One region of the Bacillus sp. LR_5 genome, then DNA from elsewhere that is predicted to be linked to it. Evidence: a T-box and tRNA genes for the amino acid it is inferred to sense, from the RefSeq annotation. Region 1 holds a T-box; the other holds one or more tRNA genes.

What was found. The T-box of region 1 lies ahead of serS (serine--tRNA ligase). A T-box ahead of a tRNA ligase gene usually reads a tRNA of that ligase, here a tRNA-Ser.
Region 2: it has a tRNA-Ser gene. The T-box ahead of serS (serine--tRNA ligase) is inferred to sense a tRNA for this amino acid. The anticodon was not compared.

What each region holds. Positions count from the first base shown of each region.
Region 1 covers NZ_JAVAXX010000257.1:413-4,732, forward strand. The annotation lists gene dacA (D-alanyl-D-alanine carboxypeptidase) at 1-947, shown strand, start outside; gene pdxS (pyridoxal 5'-phosphate synthase lyase subunit PdxS) at 1,144-2,028, shown strand; gene pdxT (pyridoxal 5'-phosphate synthase glutaminase subunit PdxT) at 2,050-2,640, shown strand; T-box leader at 2,693-2,905, shown strand; gene serS (serine--tRNA ligase) at 2,962-4,239, shown strand.
Region 2 covers NZ_JAVAXX010000208.1:6,269-11,338, reverse strand. The annotation lists gene tadA (tRNA adenosine(34) deaminase TadA) at 1-237, opposite strand, end outside; gene RAC86_RS27875 (cysteine hydrolase family protein) at 323-868, shown strand; gene RAC86_RS27870 (LysM peptidoglycan-binding domain-containing protein) at 938-2,221, shown strand; gene dgk (deoxyguanosine kinase) at 2,320-2,943, shown strand; gene dck (deoxyadenosine/deoxycytidine kinase) at 2,940-3,593, shown strand; tRNA gene RAC86_RS27855 (tRNA-Ser) at 3,705-3,797, opposite strand; gene serS (serine--tRNA ligase) at 3,932-5,070, opposite strand, start outside.

The DNA.
Region 1 (4,320 bases):
TTTATTCTGCAAATGCTGCTGCTATTGCGATTGCAGAAATCGTTGCCGGTTCTGAAACTAAGTTTGTTGAAAAAATGAATGCAAAAGCAAAAGAACTAGGCTTAACAGATTACAAATTTGTTAACGCAACAGGTCTTGAAAACAAAGATCTTCACGGGCATCAGCCTGAGGGGACAAGCGTAAATGAAGAAAGTGAAGTTTCTGCAAAGGATATGGCAATTCTTGCGGATCACTTGATTACTGACTACCCTGAGATACTGGAGACTTCCAGTATCGCCAAAACGAAATTCAGAGAAGGCACCGATGATGAAATGGACATGCCGAACTGGAATTTTATGCTGAAGGGGCTTGTCAGCGAGTATAAAAAAGCGACTGTAGACGGACTGAAAACAGGTTCTACTGACTCTGCGGGTTCATGCTTTACAGGAACAGCTGAACGCAACGGTATGCGTGTCATCACTGTTGTTTTAAACGCGAAGGGCAACCTTCATACAGGCCGTTTCGATGAAACGAAAAAAATGTTTGATTATGCTTTCGACAATTTCTCCATGAAAGAAATTTATGCTGAAGGCGATCAAGTAAAAGGCCATAAAACAATTTCAGTTGATAAGGGTAAAGAGAAAGAAGTAGGCATTGTGACAAACAAGGCGTTCTCTCTTCCTGTCAAAAATGGTGAAGAAAAGAATTACAAAGCGAAGGTCACACTGAATAAAGACAACTTAACTGCTCCTGTGAAAAAAGGAACCAAGGTTGGGAAGCTGACTGCGGAATACACAGGTGATGAAAAGGATTACGGATTCCTTAACAGCGATCTGGCTGGCGTAGACCTTGTTACAAAAGAAAATGTAGAAAAAGCAAACTGGTTTGTTTTGACAATGCGCAGTATCGGCGGATTTTTTGCCGGAATTTGGGGAAGCATTGTTGATACGGTAACCGGCTGGTTTTAATCAATTGAAAGAGCTCTGATGGATGTTAGGGCTCTTTCGCGTAATATACTGAAAAAACCCAATTTTTAATAAAAAATGATTTTCAAAGCGCTAAAAACCGAATAAAATAGTATATATCCATATGAATTATTGGATTTCTAGGATACAATAAGGATTAGAAATCATATAACTATACCTTGATTAGGGGGACCAAGAAATGGCTCAAACAGGTACTGAACGTGTAAAACGCGGAATGGCAGAAATGCAAAAAGGCGGCGTCATCATGGACGTCATCAATGCGGAACAAGCGAAAATCGCTGAAGAAGCTGGAGCTGTCGCTGTAATGGCGCTAGAACGTGTGCCAGCAGATATTCGCGCGGCTGGAGGAGTTGCCCGTATGGCTGACCCTACAATCGTGGAAGAAGTAATGAATGCAGTATCTATCCCGGTAATGGCAAAAGCGCGTATCGGACATATTGTTGAAGCGCGTGTGCTTGAAGCTATGGGTGTTGACTATATTGATGAAAGTGAAGTTCTGACGCCGGCTGACGAAGAATTTCATTTAAATAAAAATGAATACACAGTTCCTTTTGTCTGTGGCTGCCGTGATCTTGGTGAAGCAACACGCCGTATTGCGGAAGGTGCTTCTATGCTTCGCACAAAAGGTGAGCCTGGAACAGGTAATATTGTTGAGGCTGTTCGCCATATGCGCAAAGTTAACGCTCAAGTGCGCAAAGTAGTTGCGATGAGTGAGGATGAACTAATGACAGAAGCGAAAAACCTAGGTGCTCCTTACGAGCTTCTTCTTCAAATTAAAAAAGACGGCAAGCTTCCTGTCGTTAACTTTGCCGCTGGCGGCGTAGCAACTCCAGCTGATGCTGCTCTCATGATGCAGCTCGGTGCTGACGGAGTATTTGTTGGTTCTGGTATTTTCAAATCAGACAACCCTGCTAAATTTGCGAAAGCAATTGTGGAAGCAACAACTCACTTTACTGATTACAAATTGATCGCTGAGTTGTCAAAAGAGCTTGGTACTGCAATGAAAGGGATTGAAATCTCAAACTTACTTCCAGAACAGCGTATGCAAGAACGCGGCTGGTAAGAACATAGGAGCGCTGCTGACATGTTAACAATAGGTGTACTAGGACTTCAAGGAGCAGTTAGAGAGCACATCCATGCGATTGAAGCATGCGGCGCGGCTGGTCTTGTCGTAAAACGTCCGGAGCAGCTGAACGAAGTTGACGGGTTGATTTTGCCGGGCGGTGAGAGCACGACGATGCGCCGTTTGATCGATACGTATCAATTCATGGAGCCGCTTCGTGAATTCGCTGCTCAGGGCAAACCGATGTTTGGAACATGTGCCGGATTAATTATATTAGCAAAAGAAATTGCCGGTTCAGATAATCCTCATTTAGGTCTTCTGAATGTGGTTGTGGAACGTAATTCATTTGGCCGGCAGGTTGACAGCTTTGAAGCTGATTTAACAATTAAAGGATTGGACGAGCCTTTTACAGGGGTATTCATCCGTGCTCCGCATATTTTAGAAGCTGGTGAAAATGTTGAAGTTTTATCGGAGCATAATGGTCGTATTGTAGCCGCGAAACAGGGGCAATTCCTTGGCTGCTCATTCCATCCGGAGCTGACAGAAGATCACCGAGTGACAAAGCTGTTTGTTGAAATGGTTGAGGAATACAAGCAAAAGGCACTTGTATAAAACAGTTGAAAGCTGTGGAAACTTATAGTACATTATAAGCACAAATAAAGATCGAAAAGCGTTGATAGGAACTAGTAGGGAGCCTCTCTTTCTAAGAGAGCCGATGGTTGGTGCGAATCGGTGAAAGATGCTGTCTGAATCCATCCTTGAGCGAAATGCTGAAACAAGTAGGCATTTACGGGATAACCGTTATGTTTGAAAGTGGAAAACGAGTCTTTGATTTGTTTTCAATCAGGGTGGCAACGCGAGAGCTCTCGTCCCTTTATGGGGATGAGGGCTCTTTTTATTTTCGACAAATCAATAAAAAAAGGAGTGTTTCGCATGCTTGATACGAAAATGCTGAGAGCAAATTTTCAAGAAATTAAAGCAAAGCTTGTACACAAAGGCGAAGACTTAACTGATTTTGATAAGTTTGAGGCGCTGGATGATAGACGAAGAGAGCTTATCGGCAAGGTTGAAGAGTTAAAAGGAAAACGAAATGAAGTTTCTCAGCAGGTTGCTGTGCTGAAGCGTGAGAAAAAAGACGCGGATCACATTATTAAAGAAATGCGTGAAGTCGGCGAGGAAATTAAAAAGCTTGATGAAGAATTGCGAACAGTGGAAGCTGAGCTTGATACAATCCTTCTCTCAATCCCGAATATTCCGCATGAGTCTGTACCTGTCGGTGAAACAGAAGACGACAACGTAGAAGTGCGTAAATGGGGTGAAAAGCCTTCATTTGCTTATGAGCCGAAGCCGCACTGGGATATTGCGGATGAGCTGGGTATTCTGGATTTTGAACGTGCTGCCAAAGTAACAGGAAGCCGTTTCGTGTTCTATAAAGGCTTAGGTGCTCGTTTGGAGCGTGCGCTTTATAACTTTATGCTTGATCTGCATGTGGATGAGTATAACTACACTGAAGTGATCCCGCCATATATGGTAAACCGCGCAAGTATGACGGGAACGGGGCAGCTTCCTAAATTTGAAGAGGATGCATTTAAAATCAGAGAAGAAGATTATTTCTTAATTCCAACGGCGGAAGTGCCGATTACAAACATGCATCGCGATGAAATCCTTTCAGGTGACAGCCTGCCGATCAACTATGCGGCATTCAGTGCTTGCTTCCGTTCTGAAGCTGGTTCAGCAGGACGTGACACACGCGGATTAATTCGTCAGCACCAATTTAATAAAGTTGAGCTTGTAAAGTTTGTGAAGCCTGAAGATTCTTATGAAGAATTAGAGAAGCTTACAAACCAAGCAGAACGGGTTCTTCAGCTGCTTGAGCTTCCATACCGTGTCATGAGCATGTGTACGGGTGACTTAGGCTTTACGGCTGCGAAAAAATACGATATCGAAGTTTGGATTCCAAGCCAAGACACATATCGAGAAATCTCTTCTTGCAGCAACTTCGAAGCGTTCCAGGCGAGACGTGCGAATATTCGTTTCAGACGTGAAGCGAAAGGCAAGCCTGAGCATGTACACACACTGAACGGTTCAGGACTGGCGGTTGGAAGAACAGTTGCTGCTATCTTAGAAAATTATCAGCAGGAAGACGGAAGCGTTGTGATTCCGAAAGTGCTTCGTCCTTATATGGGGAATAGAGAAGTAATGAAACCGTAAATTATGGAAAGGCGTGCCTGACAAGGTGCGCCTTTTTGCTTATGTAAACACGGCATTTTCATAAAAACAAAAAAAGTTTTT
Region 2 (5,070 bases), on a different contig from region 1:
TGTCACATAAAGAGTTGCACCCTCCAGCCGCCACGTTCCCAGCGCCTTACACGCTTCATCAATCACAAGCATTTCCGCATGAGCGATTGACCGCTGCTCCGTCTCTCTTAAATTATGTGCACGCGCTATGATTTCATCGTTAACGACAAGCACGGCGCCGATTGGCACTTCACCTTTCTCTTCAGCTTTTTTCGCCTCTTTAATTGCTTCTTTCATATAAAGTTCATCTTGTGTCATAAGAATAAGCTCTCTTTTCAAAGTTTTTTCATTGCCTAAAAAGGCTACATATTAACTATAACTGAAACGGAAAGGAGACTGTTAATTGTCCAAAGCAGACACAGCTCTTCTCATTGTAGACATGATCAATAATTTTGAATTCGATATGGGAGAAAGCCTCGCTAAAAAAACAGAAAAAATCGTTCCTCACATTTTATCATTAAAGGAGCATGCGAGACAAAATGACTGGCCGATTATTTACATTAATGATCATTACGGACTTTGGCAAGCTGATATTAAAAATATTCAGCAAGAATGCACGAATGAAAGAAGCAAGAATATCATCAGACAAATAGCGCCGAAAGATGCTGACTATTTTTTAATCAAACCGAAGCATTCCGCCTTTTACGAAACTGCCCTTCACACTCTCCTTACCGAATTGCAGGTGAAGCATATTATTTTAACAGGTATAGCCGGTAACATATGCGTGCTGTTTACCGCTAATGACGCTTACATGAGGGAATACAGCATTACGATTCCTAAGGACTGCATTGCCTCAAATCGTGACGCAGACAACGAATTTGCCTTAACCATGATGGAGAATGTTCTTCTCGCGGAAATTACGACGGAGAAACAAATTACAGAAAAATAAACATGATCAGCGCTTTTCTTTCATACATTGATAGCGATATGAAAGGAGGCGTTTTTCATTCAAATTTATGTGGTGAAACAAGGCGACACTCTTTCTGCTATCGCTTCACAATACAGAACAACTGTAAATGAAATCACAGAAACGAATGAAATACCGAATCCCGACAGCCTTGTTGTCGGACAAACCATTGTCATTCCAATAGCCGGCCAGTTCTATGATGTTCAACAAGGTGATACCCTGACATCCATCGCACGGCGGTTCAATACAACAGCAGCCGAGCTTGCCAGGGTTAACCGAATCCAGTTAAATACCGTACTGCAGATTGGTTTCCGCTTATACATCCCTCCGGTTCCTAAACGAGACATCGAATCAAATGCTTATTTGGAGCCCCGCGGAAATCAAGTCAGCGAAAATCTCCAGCAGGCGGCCAGAGAAGCGTCGCCCTACTTAACGTACCTTGGCGCATTCAGTTTCCAGGCACAGCGGGACGGAACCTTAGTCGCACCGCCTTTAACGAATTTAAGAAGCATTGCAGAGAATCAAAACACGGCATTGATGATGATTATAACGAACCTAGAAAACCAGGCATTCAGCGATGAACTCGGCCGAATCCTTTTGAACGACGATGCTGTAAAAAGAAGACTTTTGAATGAAATAGTCGAGAATGCCAGAAGATATGGTTTCTTTGATATTCATTTTGACTTTGAATATTTGCGGCCTCAGGATAGAGAAGCCTATAATCAATTTCTGCGCGAAGCAAGGGATCTTTTCCATCGAGAAGGCCTAGAAATTTCTACAGCGCTTGCCCCTAAAACAAGCGCAACACAGCAGGGCAGATGGTACGAAGCCCATGATTACAGAGCCCATGGCCAAATTGTCGACTTTGTTGTTCTCATGACATATGAATGGGGCTATAGCGGCGGGCCGGCTCAAGCCGTTTCGCCAATTGGGCCTGTTCGGGATGTCATAGAATATGCTTTGACTGAAATGCCTGCGAATAAAATTGTCATGGGCCAGAATTTATATGGGTATGATTGGACGCTTCCATATACAGCAGGGGGAACCCCGGCAAGAGCAATAAGCCCTCAGCAAGCCCTTGTCATTGCCGATCAAAACAATGCAACCATTCAGTATGACCAAACAGCTCAAGCGCCTTTCTTCCGCTATACTGATGCTCAAAACAGAAGGCACGAGGTATGGTTCGAGGATGCCCGCTCGATCCAAGCAAAATTCAATCTGATTAAAGAGCTGAATTTAAGAGGCATCAGCTATTGGAAGCTGGGTCTTTCCTTCCCGCAAAACTGGCTGCTGCTTTCTGATCAATTTAATATTGTCAAAAAGACGTTTCGATAATTTGGAAACGTCTTTTTTTCATGGGGGCACCCAAGGGTTGTGATACAATATGAAGGTCGGTAACTGACGAACGTTTTTCAGAAATAAGGAGGATTCCGATGAATACAGCCCCTTTTATTGCAATAGAAGGTCCTATCGGGGCAGGAAAAACAACCCTCGCGACAATGCTCTCACAAGAGTTTGAATTCCCTATGATTAGTGAGATTGTTGAGGACAACCCATACCTTGATAAGTTTTATGACAATATAGAGGAATGGAGCTTCCAGCTTGAAATGTTTTTTCTTTGTCACAGATACAAACAGCTTGAAGACACCAGCGATCACTTTTTAAAAAAGGGACAACCTGTGATAGCTGATTATCACATTTATAAAAATGTGATTTTTGCAGAACGCACCCTGTCTCAGCGTCAGCTGGAAAAATATAAAAAGATTTATCACCTGCTAACGGATGATCTGCCAAAACCAAATTTCATCATTTACATAAAGGCTAGTCTGCCCACATTGTTACACCGCATTGAAAAACGCGGACGCCCCTTTGAGAAAAAAATTGAAACAAGCTATTTGGAGCAGCTGATCGCAGATTATGAAGTCGCCATCAAACAGTTGCAGGAAGCCGATCCTGAACTTACAGTGCTAACTATAGATGGTGATTCAAAGGATTTCGTTTTGAATAAGAGCGACTTTGAACGCATTGCCGCCCATGTAAAGGAGCTTATCGTATGAAGGAACATCATATCCCGAAGAATTCAATTATCACAGTAGCAGGAACAGTAGGTGTCGGAAAATCGACTTTAACAAAAGCTTTGGCTAAAAGGCTTGGATTTAAAACCTCTCTGGAGGAAGTCGATCATAATCCATACTTAGAAAAGTTCTATCATGATTTTGAACGTTGGAGCTTTCACCTGCAAATCTATTTCTTAGCTGAACGATTCAAAGAACAGAAAACGATTTTTGAAGCCGGCGGAGGATTTGTACAGGATCGTTCAATTTATGAAGACACAGGAATTTTTGCAAAAATGCATGCTGACAAAGGGACAATGTCAAAGATTGATTATAAAACTTACACAAGCCTTTTCGAAGCAATGGTCATGACACCGTATTTCCCACACCCAGATGTATTGATCTATTTAGAAGGAGATCTGGAGAACATTTTAAACCGGATTGAAGAACGAGGCCGTGAAATGGAGCTTCAGACAAGCAGGTCTTATTGGGAAGAAATGCATACACGCTATGAAAACTGGATAAGCGGTTTTAATGCCTGCCCTGTTTTAAAACTCCGTATTGAGGATTATGATCTGCTGAATGACGAAAGCTCGATTGAAAATATTGTAGATCAAATCGCTTCAGTTATTCATGAAAATCAAAAAAAGTGAATCTCAGCTGAGATTCACTTTTTCTTTATAATAAAAAATCCGTTGCATCGAATGCAACGGACAAAACAATCTCCAATATATGCTTGTGTTTCATTAGAATTAAAATCAATATGGCGGAGGAAGAGGGATTCGAACCCCCGCGGGCTTTGACACCCCTGTCGGTTTTCAAGACCGATCCCTTCAGCCGGACTTGGGTATTCCTCCGTATCGACAAGACTTACTATATCATGAATGTTCTTATATGGTCAAGCATTTTTAAAAACTTTTTTGTTTTTATAAAAATATCGTGTTTACTCAGGCAAAAAGGCGCACCTTATCAGGTACACCTTTTCACAATTTTATGGTTTTATTACTTCTTTATTCCCCATATAAGGGCGAAGCACTTTTGGAATTACAACGCTTCCGTCTTCCTGCTGATAATTTTCTAAGATAGCGGCTACTGTTCTTCCAACCGCCAGACCTGACCCGTTCAGTGTGTGTACATGCTCAGGCTTGCCTTTCGCTTCACGTCTAAAACGAATGTTCGCACGTCTTGCTTGGAACGCTTCGAAGTTGCTGCAAGAAGAAATTTCACGATATGTGTCTTGGCTTGGAATCCAAACTTCGATATCGTATTTTTTCGCAGCCGTAAAGCCTAGATCACCCGTACACATGCTCATGACACGATATGGGAGCTCAAGCAGCTGGAGAACTCGTTCTGCTTGGTTTGTAAGCTTCTCTAATTCTTCATAAGAATCTTCAGGCTTCACAAACTTCACAAGCTCAACTTTATTAAATTGGTGCTGACGGATCAATCCGCGTGTATCACGCCCTGCTGAACCAGCTTCAGAACGGAAGCAAGCACTGAATGCCGCATAGTTAATCGGCAGACTGTCACCTGAAAGGATTTCATCGCGATGCATGTTTGTAATCGGGACTTCCGCAGTCGGAATTAAGAAGTAATCTTCTTCTCTGATTTTAAACGCATCCTCTTCGAATTTAGGAAGCTGACCCGTTCCCGTCATGCTTGCGCGGTTTACCATATAAGGCGGAATCACTTCAGTATAGTTATACTCATCTACATGAAGATCAAGCATAAAGTTATAAAGCGCACGCTCCAGACGAGCACCTAAACCTTTATAGAACACGAAACGGCTTCCTGTTACTTTTGCAGCACGTTCAAAATCTAGAATACCCAGCTCATCTGCAATATCCCAGTGCGGCTTCGGCTCGTAAGCAAATGAAGGCTTTTCGCCCCATTTACGCACTTCTATGTTGTCGTCTTCTGTTTCACCGACAGGGACAGACTCATGCGGAATGTTTGGGATTGAAAGAAGAATGGTATCAAGCTCAGATTCCACTGATCTTAATTCTTCATCAAGTGTTTTAATTTCCTCGCCGACTTCACGCATTTCTTTAATAATGTGATCCGCGTCTTTTTTCTCACGTTTCAGTACAGCAACCTGCTGAGATACTTCATTCCGTTTTCCTTTTAACT